3 regions of the Amphibacillus indicireducens genome follow, and region 3 is predicted to be linked to each of the others. Evidence: riboswitches for the same ligand, from Rfam matches in the RefSeq annotation. Region 3 holds a riboswitch; each other region holds the start of a gene.
The links. Region 3 has a riboswitch for thiamine pyrophosphate ahead of thiT (energy-coupled thiamine transporter ThiT). Riboswitches for the same ligand answer to the same signal wherever they lie in the genome.

Region 1: it holds a riboswitch for thiamine pyrophosphate, as region 3 does, so the genes downstream of both, thiW (energy coupling factor transporter S component ThiW) here and thiT (energy-coupled thiamine transporter ThiT) in region 3, are expected to answer to the same signal.
Region 2: it holds a riboswitch for thiamine pyrophosphate, as region 3 does, so the genes downstream of both, thiD (bifunctional hydroxymethylpyrimidine kinase/phosphomethylpyrimidine kinase) here and thiT (energy-coupled thiamine transporter ThiT) in region 3, are expected to answer to the same signal.

Annotation. Positions count from the first base shown of each region.
Region 1 covers NZ_BAABDL010000123.1:40,423-43,579, reverse strand. Annotated here, with positions in the region: gene nagA (N-acetylglucosamine-6-phosphate deacetylase) at 1-956, opposite strand, end outside; gene thiW (energy coupling factor transporter S component ThiW) at 1,035-1,520, opposite strand; TPP riboswitch at 1,592-1,704, opposite strand; gene ABD814_RS11510 (heavy metal translocating P-type ATPase) at 2,157-3,157, opposite strand, start outside.
Region 2 covers NZ_BAABDL010000077.1:3,462-6,618, forward strand. Annotated here, with positions in the region: gene thiM (hydroxyethylthiazole kinase) at 1-803, opposite strand, end outside; gene thiD (bifunctional hydroxymethylpyrimidine kinase/phosphomethylpyrimidine kinase) at 800-1,627, opposite strand; TPP riboswitch at 1,789-1,892, opposite strand; gene lepB (signal peptidase I) at 2,251-2,760, opposite strand; gene ABD814_RS07385 (flavodoxin) at 2,890-3,157, opposite strand, start outside.
Region 3 covers NZ_BAABDL010000071.1:5,073-8,229, reverse strand. Annotated here, with positions in the region: gene galU (UTP--glucose-1-phosphate uridylyltransferase GalU) at 1-109, opposite strand, end outside; gene ABD814_RS06615 (tyrosine-protein phosphatase) at 210-977, opposite strand; gene thiT (energy-coupled thiamine transporter ThiT) at 1,348-1,923, opposite strand; TPP riboswitch at 2,200-2,308, opposite strand; gene ABD814_RS06605 (hypothetical protein) at 2,407-2,715, shown strand; gene ABD814_RS06600 (YecA family protein) at 2,712-3,157, opposite strand, start outside.

The DNA.
Region 1 (3,157 bases), on a different contig from region 3:
TGTTTTGCCCCATCAATCATCCTCAAGATACTCCCAGCTAACGTTCCATCAGACAAAAGAGTACGGTCCTCAGTCACAACAACAGGCTGACCGCCTAATTCATAATCACCGGGTTCAAGCCCTTTTGCTCGCATCGCATCAGTAATCAAAATCAATCGCTCAGAACCAATATTTTGATAAATTAATTTTAACATGTTCGTGTCGACATGAATACCATCTGCGATAATTTCTGCCTTAATTTTTTCAAGCAAAAACGCACCACCTACAACACCAATATCACGATGACCAATTCCACTCATCGCATTACAAAGGTGCGTCACTTGATTCACCCCATGGTTAACGGCTTCTTTTATTCCTGAAAAATTCACATCCGTGTGACCGGCGGAAACATTAACGCTTGCTCGACGTAGGGCGGAAGTAAACTGGTAGTCTCGATCATGCTCTGGAGCAATTGTGACAGTTTTAATTTTATGCTTAGCAAGCTGTTGCCACCGATTAAATAAGTCTAAATCAGGCTTAATAATATACTCTAACGGCTGTGCTCCGGCTTTTGATTTTTCAATAAATGGTCCTTCGAGATGAATACCGATCATCTCAGCACCTGTGTCAATATTTTGATACTGGCCAAGATTTGTTAGTGCACGTTCAATCTTATCTGTCGACTGCGTGATCGTTGTCGCAAGAAAACTCGTTGTTCCTTCAGAGACGAGGTAATTTGCCATCGTCTCGATTGCTTCTGGTGTTGCATCCATCACATCAGCACCATTTGCTCCGTGGATATGAGTATCGATAAAACCAGGGATTAAGTTTAAGTTGTTCGCATCGATCATTTTAATTGGTTCGTTAAAATCATTCGGAAGATCATGATAAATCTGCTCAATTTTTCCGTTTTTGATTAAAAGATGACCAATCATCATTTCCTGCTCGGTATAAATTTTTGCGTTTATTATTAGCATCATTTTTCACCAACTTAGTGTAGTCTTCCTTTATTATTATGACATTTTAAGATGAAAAAATCACCACAAATGTGGTGATTAATCATGACGTTGATAATAAGTTTTTAATTTCGGCACAATTAGGGAGGCAATGACTGCACCGATCACACTACTGATCAAAAATCCAGGTACAAAAGCGAGTACACCGACACTTTGACCCATAATCAGTCGTGCAACAGGTATTGAAAGCAGTGACCCAACAATTCCGGTTCCGACAATCTCTCCAATTACTGCAGAGCTTGTTTTCTTACGGTAACGATAAAAGATTCCGGCCAGTAATGCGCCTGCCATTCCACCTGGAAAAGCGAGTAATGTACCAAGACCTAATGCATTGCGAACAAGCCCAATTCCAAACGCGATAATGACTGTCGGAATTGGACCAAGAATAACGGCACTAATCACATTAATCGCGTGCTGAACAGGGTAGGCTTGCGCAATCCCAGTTGGAAACCAGAGAAAGCTCGCCCCGACGACACCAATGGCAATAAAGGCCGCAATCAGTGTCAATTGATTTGTTTTTTTCATAAAAAATAGTCCTCCTTTTATTGTTGCGTTGACTAAAAGCTGTCAATTGCAGCGAAAGAAGAACCTGATAGGCTAAAGAAGTGCTACTTCCCTCCGCTAGTATGAACTAGATCAGGTTCAAAAGGGTTAGAAAGATTGAATTCTTTCCTCTCAGCCGATCCGATCGGCACCCCTAGTAGTCAAAGCTATTGAATTAACTCAACGATAACACGTCTAACATAAAATTACAAGTTGATACACTCAGGTTGTAACTAACCATTAATTGCTCTACCATGAAGCATTAACAAAAAGAACAGGACCAATAAAGAGAACGATAAGATTAAAAAATGAATCGTTGTTATTAAAGGATTTTTTGATCGAAACCCAAGTATGATCCCAATAATGGATAAAATAACTGTTGCTCCCAATAAAGGAATGACAGATAAATCTGTAAATCGGATGATGACAAAAATGATCATACAGACAAATGCTATAAGTATCGAGTATTTGCTGTTTTTCACCAAAAGATCAGCTCCTTAAAGGTTATAACTCATACAATTAATATGAGTGATGATTCAAAAAAAGGCAAAGGTTATTTTAAGGGAGTCATTATTCCCTTCAAAGCAAACAGCTCTCTGTGATAGAACTCGCATCAGACTAAGCTTTACTTTGCTTCAATAATCGCAAACCATTTAAGATCACTAAAATCGTTGATCCTTCATGAAAAACAACACCCAACGGCAAACCTAGCCAACCAAAAATATTTAAACCAATCAATGAGACAATCACTACAATTGAAAAAATCACGTTTTGAATAATAATTTTATTTAACTTTTGACTTAGCTTAAAACTATAAAGCAATTTCGCTAAATTATTTTTCACAATCACTACGTCTGCTGACTCCATCGCTACAGATGAGCCACTGCCCATTGCGATCCCAATATCAGCATTAGCTAGTGCTGGTGCATCATTAATCCCATCACCGATCATGCCAACAACCTGCCCCATTGCCTGATTTTCTTGGACAAATTTTATTTTGTCTTCAGGTGAGCAATTGGCAAAATAGTCATCAACATTCACTTCGTTGGCGACTTTCTTGGCAACCATTTCATTGTCACCAGTAATCAATGAGACTTTAATCTTTTCAGCTTGGAATCCAGCTACAGCTTCAGCAGATTCATCGCGAATCTGATCGGCGAGGGTAAAGTAGCCGACAATTTGATCGTCGATGCCAACAAAAACGGTCGTGTAGCCAGCTGTGATTTTACCACGATAGTTGTCTGGATCATTGTACGTGTCAAAGATCGAAGGCTTACCAACAATTATCTCGCCTTTTTTAATCCCAGAACCAGCAATTTCTTCGACAGGCTCTCGCTGATCGACCGAATCAAGATCAATATCTTTAAAAGCAGCTACGATCGCATCAGCAATTGGGTGAGTCGATTGCTGCTCAATATAAACAACTTCTTTTAAAATCTCTCGATCCATTTCATGTTCAATCACTTGAAATTCACCAAACGTTAATGTTCCAGTTTTATCACTATATAAAATGTCCATCGAGCTAAGCGCCTCCATCGCCGCGCCACCCTTAAAGAGAACACCATTTTTGGCACCGTTACTAATCGCACTCAGTGTCGCAGGTGTGGCCGACGCGACTA
Region 2 (3,157 bases), on a different contig from region 3:
CCGTTCACACTCACTTTCTCGATTTGAAGTCGCTCTTCTAAATCGGTTGCTGTGACTCCGCTTAGCGCATCTAAAAAAGCGATGTGGAATTGGCCAGATAATGTCGCTTGTTCCGCCGCTTTTTCTGCTGCAATTGTAAAATAAGCAACCGCTGCAGTTGGTGCAAGAATATTAGATTGATTTGCAGCTAAAAAAGCCGCCACAACCGATGATAGTAAGCAACCTGCTCCCGTTATTTTTGTTAATAGTGCTGAACCATTTGTTAGTTTAATAATTGTTGCTTGGTCAGCAATAAAATCGGTTTTCCCCGTCATCACAATCGGTATAGCCAATTTTTCGATTGATTGTCTAATCACTATTTCCCCATCCAACTGTTCTGTTGCATCGACACCTCTCATATCCGCTTTTAGTCCAGCTAAATGACTAATTTCCGCTGTGTTTCCCCGGATTAAGTTGATCTCTAGTTCAGATAATAGTTTGCGTGCTGCTTCAGTTCGGAACTTTGTTGCCCCAACGCCAACCGGGTCAAAAACAATCGGAATACCTTTTCGATTAGCAGCACGTCCAGCAACGATCATCGTTTCTAATAATTCCTCAGTTAATGTCCCGATATTTAAAACGAGCGCATCTGATTGTGTTGTTATTTCTGCAACCTCACGTCGTTCATGCGCCATAATCGGTAAGGCGCCAAGTGCATAGAGTCCATTTGCGGTAAAATTCATCACAACTTGATTCGTTATATTATGAATCAACGATTGTTTTTGTTTAACTTGGTCAACAATCTCAATGATCGATTGTTTCATTTCGAATAACCTCTTTCATTTGGCAATCCTTTGAGGCGATAACCCCAATGATTTGTTGGGCCATTTCCCTTGCCTAACTTTAAAGAATAACGAATCGCATCAGTAATATAAACTTTCCCTCGTTTAACCGCTTCAAGAACCGATTTCCCTTTCGCCAGTTCTGCCGTGATCACCGCAGAGAATGTACACCCTGTTCCGTGTGTATGAGGCGTGTCAAAGCGCTCTGATATAAGGTGATGAATCTGGTTACCATCATAAAAAACATCGACCGCACCACCTTCAAGGTGACCACCTTTCACCACAGCTGTCTGTGCACCAAGTTCATTGACAATTTCGATAGCAGCCTCTTCCATTGCTCTAATCGTCGTCACTTTTCTCCCGACTAATATTTCAGTTTCAGATAAATTAGGCGTCACAATTGTAGCAAGCGGGACTAAACGTTCTTTAATCATCGTTTGAGAAGCTTCTTCCATTAATACATCTCCACTTGTAGCAACCATGACTGGATCTAAGCAATAAGGGATCGCTCGATATTGTTCAAAATAATCAGCAATTAACTCCATCATCTCAATTGTTGCAATCATCCCTGTTTTAATTGCGTGTGGTTTAATATCAGTGAAGACAGACTTGAGCTGTTGTTCAATAAAAGCAGTCGGTAAATTATGAATGCTTTGCACACCTAATGTATTTTGGGCGACTGCAGACGTTAAAACACTCATACCATAAACTTCACGTTCCTGAAATGCCTTTAAATCGGCTTGAATGCCTGCTCCTCCTGTTGGATCTGTTCCTGCAATTGTTAAAGCTGTTTTTACATTCATCATTGCTTTCCCCCTTGTGAATTTTTAGAAAACTTGGCATTCGCCAAGCCTTTAGGCGAATGCTTTAGTTGCACTTTTGTAGTAAGAAAGTTGTTATACTTTCTTATCTACGAAATAAAAAAACCACCCCTGAAGTAGGAGCGGTTTACATTATTTAAAGTAGTGTAAGCAATGCTCCACTTTCCTACGTAGGTATTAGCCTAATCAGGTTCAAAGGGACTAAAGAGTTATCTTTATCTCAGCGTCAAACGCGCCCCTAGTGGAAAAATATATAATTTTTTATTGGATCGGTAAATTTCATAATCATTTATACGGATATAAAACACAAATAACCATGTTGGTGCTAGACCGGTGATTTCCACTCTGGGTGGACGCGTTCCGCGGGATCGGCCTCAGCTTGCTAATAAAAACTTTACAAGTTTTTATTAGCGGATCTTCGGACTCGATCTTTTCCCGCCGGAGTCGCCACCCGACGTTCCAATCACTTGATGTGCTGTCTTAATATTATTTATTAAGTCGATACAATTACTGCTCATTCGTGTTTTGCTTTCAATCTAATAATTATGAAATTTACTTAACTTTATACTTATCTAACCATAATATTTGTTCTTAGGCAAAGGTAATGATTATGGGCTAACGGCGCCGATTGAATCGAGTGGCCAGATTCTAAAGACGACTTCACCAATAATTGAATCTTCATGGATCACGCCAAATTCCCGGCTATCATAACTATGTTTACGGTTATCACCCATTACAAAGTATGTGTCCTCTGGGATTTTTGCTGAGCTGAAGTATCTAACCGAAACTTCGTCTGTTTGAATTTCCGTTAAATAATTTTCATCATAGGCAACGTCGTTAATATATAAAGTATCATTAATGATTTCAATTTCGTCACCTGGGAGACCAATCACCCGTTTAACATAATTGTCTTCGCCATTTGGTGCGACAAATGCAATTTCATCAAAGCGATTAATTGAACTGAGCTTACTAATAATAATCCGATCACCATCATATAAGTTCGGTTGCATTGAATCGCCTTTGACGACAGATGGTGTGACAATAAATCCTCTGACTAAAATAACAATCACTAATGCAATCAGAATTGCATATAACCATGACATGATTTCTTTTAACATTTATAACAACCTCTTTTACTCATGCTCTTTTAATAATTATATGCCTTTTTTTAGTGAAAGGCTATCTTCCTTGATTAATTTTGCAAGTTTAGTTGATTTAGATTAGCAAAATTCCAATCATGAGCTTTTTTATGATGATTGTTTTACACGGTCGACAAATTTTTTAACGAATTGCTCAATCTTTTCATCGTCCTCGGGTTCTGGAGCCAATTCAATTTTAAGTAATGGCTCGATGACTTCTGCACCAATTGCTCGAAATTGTTTCGCCATAATTTCCATCGCCGCACCGTAAAACTCATAATATGAATCACATGATCCAAATAGACCGACAACTTTTCCTGATAAGTCTTCATCCCCTAAGTCTTCATGAAAATCTTCCAGTTCAAAAGGTAGGTCT
Region 3 (3,157 bases):
TTGGTTTATCAACAATCGGTAGCATTTCTTTTGGCATTGCTTTCGTCACTGGTAAAAATCGTGTCCCTAAACCTGCTGCTGGAATAATTGCCTTTTTAACTTTTGCCATTTCAAATCTGCCCCTTTTTTTGTATCTATTCGTTAGCGTGTGCCAACGTTATTCGTGAGTGAATCTGTCAGTCCCCTCTATATAAGTAGGGTGAGTTTTTTCAAAAGAGTCCGAAGAATTTTTTGCGTTTAATTCTTGCTGGTTCATCAATGTAGATCTTCTCGTTGTCGAGTATATGTTGGGCGTTGTCCATGAATGTGTAGAGTGTGTGTTGCCCGTAATTTTGGTTGATTTCTTGATTGGCGTCGAGCATATTGAACCCGCGTGATTTCGTGTTGTGTGCGTCTGATGCGACGAAGTGGGTTAGGTTATGTTCGATTATTTCATTGGTAAATTTTTTGATTTTTGTGCCAAATTTGCCTGTTAGACTGCCGGCGGTAATTTGGGTTAGTGCGCCGTTTTGAACGAAGTGATAGAGGCGCTCTGGTTGTTCTTGGAGTGCCGTGTTTCGTTCTGGGTGCACAATGATCGGGACGAGATCTCGCATTTGGATGTCGAATAGTATTTGTTCCGTGTAGCGTGGAATATGGTTTGTTGGTAATTCGACAAAGAGATAGCGACTTGTTCCTGTTAATGTTAGGATTTCGTCTTGTTGGTAGCCTTCGATCAGTTCGCCGTGGATTCTGACTTCTTGTCCCGGTATGATCGTGAGTGGAATCTGTTCTTGTTGGATTCGCTCGTTGAGTCTGGTCAGGTCGGCTAGGACTGAGTTTTTTGGATTATTGTAGCGCCCGTTTTTATGATGTGGGGTTGCGATAATCGTATGAATGCCTTCTGTTATGGCTTGTTGTGCCATGGCGACACTGTCTTCTAGGTGTTTAGCACCGTCGTCTACGCCGGGTAAAATGTGACAATGGATGTCAATCATCGATTAACAACCTCCTTAGCTTCTATTTTTCTACAGCATTTTAATTATACCAGTTATCTTCATAGAATGGAACCAGCTTTGTGACTCTTTACCATAATTCTATACTTTTAATTGAGTACAATTGCCTATTCGTTGGTGGGCGTTTAGGTTATTTTAGGGTAATTAGAACTAATTGCGAGCCGATTATAACAATTGTTCTATGTACTTAATAGCATGATTTTTTTAGAGTGTTTTTAGTGTGTTTAAAAATGGTCATTTTTCACTATTTGTTCACATTTATGACGTTTGGTTTAAGTTTGTATAAATAAATCGGCGCATCTGGTGGGATGTGCCGATTTTTGATTGGTAATGTGAGCGGATCTGATTTTGTTTACTTTGTTGTTGCTGCGATTAGATTCGGGCGTTTGTTGAATAGGAAACTAACTGCTGCGACGTTAATGATAAATGATGGGATGAGGTATGAGCCATTGTAAACGAGTGAGTAGACCCAGATATTCATACCATCAATTAGTGAGTCAAAGAAAACGACGCCCGCAACAAAGTGGGCGATAAATCTGAGTGTCACGCCGATCAGTACGCCGAGTGTGACCATACTAATAAAGCGTTTTGTATTGTTATTTTTTAAGGCTGTTTGGACGGCTGGCGCGAGCAAACCTGCAAAGCCCAGGACTAAGAATGCGACTGGGTAGTCGAGTAGCCCTTGAACTGGGTGTGCGATCCAGGCGGTTCCTGTTGCGACTTGAAGGATACCTAATAGGAAACCTGAAATTAGCCCGCCTTTTAATCCCCAACGAAAGGCAACAATAAAGATTGGGATCATCGCGAATGAGATTGATCCACCTTGTGCCCAAACTTTAAATGATAGAAACGGTAGTAGATCTAAGATGAGTGCTAGTGCTGTAAAGATTGCAATTTCGATTAAAAATAACGTTCTTTTTGATTGCATTGTAAAAATTCCCCCTTGTTTTTTGGATTTTGCTTTTAATCGAGTTCAAAAGGAGGATAAAATGGGCCAAGATTTTCGAGGCAGCGCAGCTTTGAGTAGCACAATGTATGTGTTTAAATACATGAGCAACTAAAAAAGCAAGCTAACAAAGAAATTCGCCGTGTCATTTTTTCCGGACTTTTTGAACACCGTTTAGAAAATAAAAAAAGTAATGTGCCAAGGGGATGCTTCCTGATGGGGAACCCGCTCACATTACTCGTTACTTTGCATAAATGCCATCAAAAAAGCCACCATCCCTACGCTAGAATTAACTAACAGGTTCATAGGGTCAGAACAATACGTGTTATTTCTCAGCCGACTTAAATCAGCTCCCCTTGTAGGCTTGAACTATTTACTTTTCTTATTACCTGGTACCATTATAGAGGATTTGGGGTGGAGTTGCAAGGGATCTGACTGTTTGGGTTGGGTGGAATATATTGGGTTATGCGCGATGTTTTGGATTTGCGCGCGAAATTTGAGATTTACGCGCGAAATTGTGAATCTGCGCGCGATATTTGGGATTTACACGCGAAATTTTCGATCTGCGCGCGAAATCCAGCGTTTGCGCGCGAAATCCAGCGTTTGCGTGCGAAATTTGGGATTTGCGGGCGATCGCACAGTCGTTGCGGGCGATATTTTCGATTTGTGGGCGAACGCACGATGGTTGCGGGCGATCGCTCACAAATTGAAGGATTTGACCGATTCGATGGCAGTTGGAACTGGCACTGGCCAGTTCCCTCCCTTTTTTCTTAAAAAGGGTACTCCTCTAAACTTTCCAGGCGCTCTTCCACCACAAAAGCATCTGCGTCATTGGTGGCTTTCCCAATAGATAAAGCTTTTTCATACTTTTCCTTCGCCTTCTGGATATCGCGATCTTGCTTTTCAGAATAATAATCTCCCCACGCAATAAAGGTCCACAGATTATCACTAAAATCTTTGGCTAATTGTTCGAACGCAGCTTCCGCTTCATTGAATTGTTTTAGCGATCCATAAGAGTCTGCAATCGCACGTCTCATATTAAACATAATATTCTGATCCTCAGAAGGGAAAAGACGACAAAACTCCTGACAATACTGTATTCTAATTTCTAAATAAGTAGGATCTTCTAAACTTGCATTGAAAAGTTCCATCTCTAAGTTTTGACAAAATTCACTGACATAAAAGCTTCCTCTGTAGCGTTCTTCCAAGTAATCAA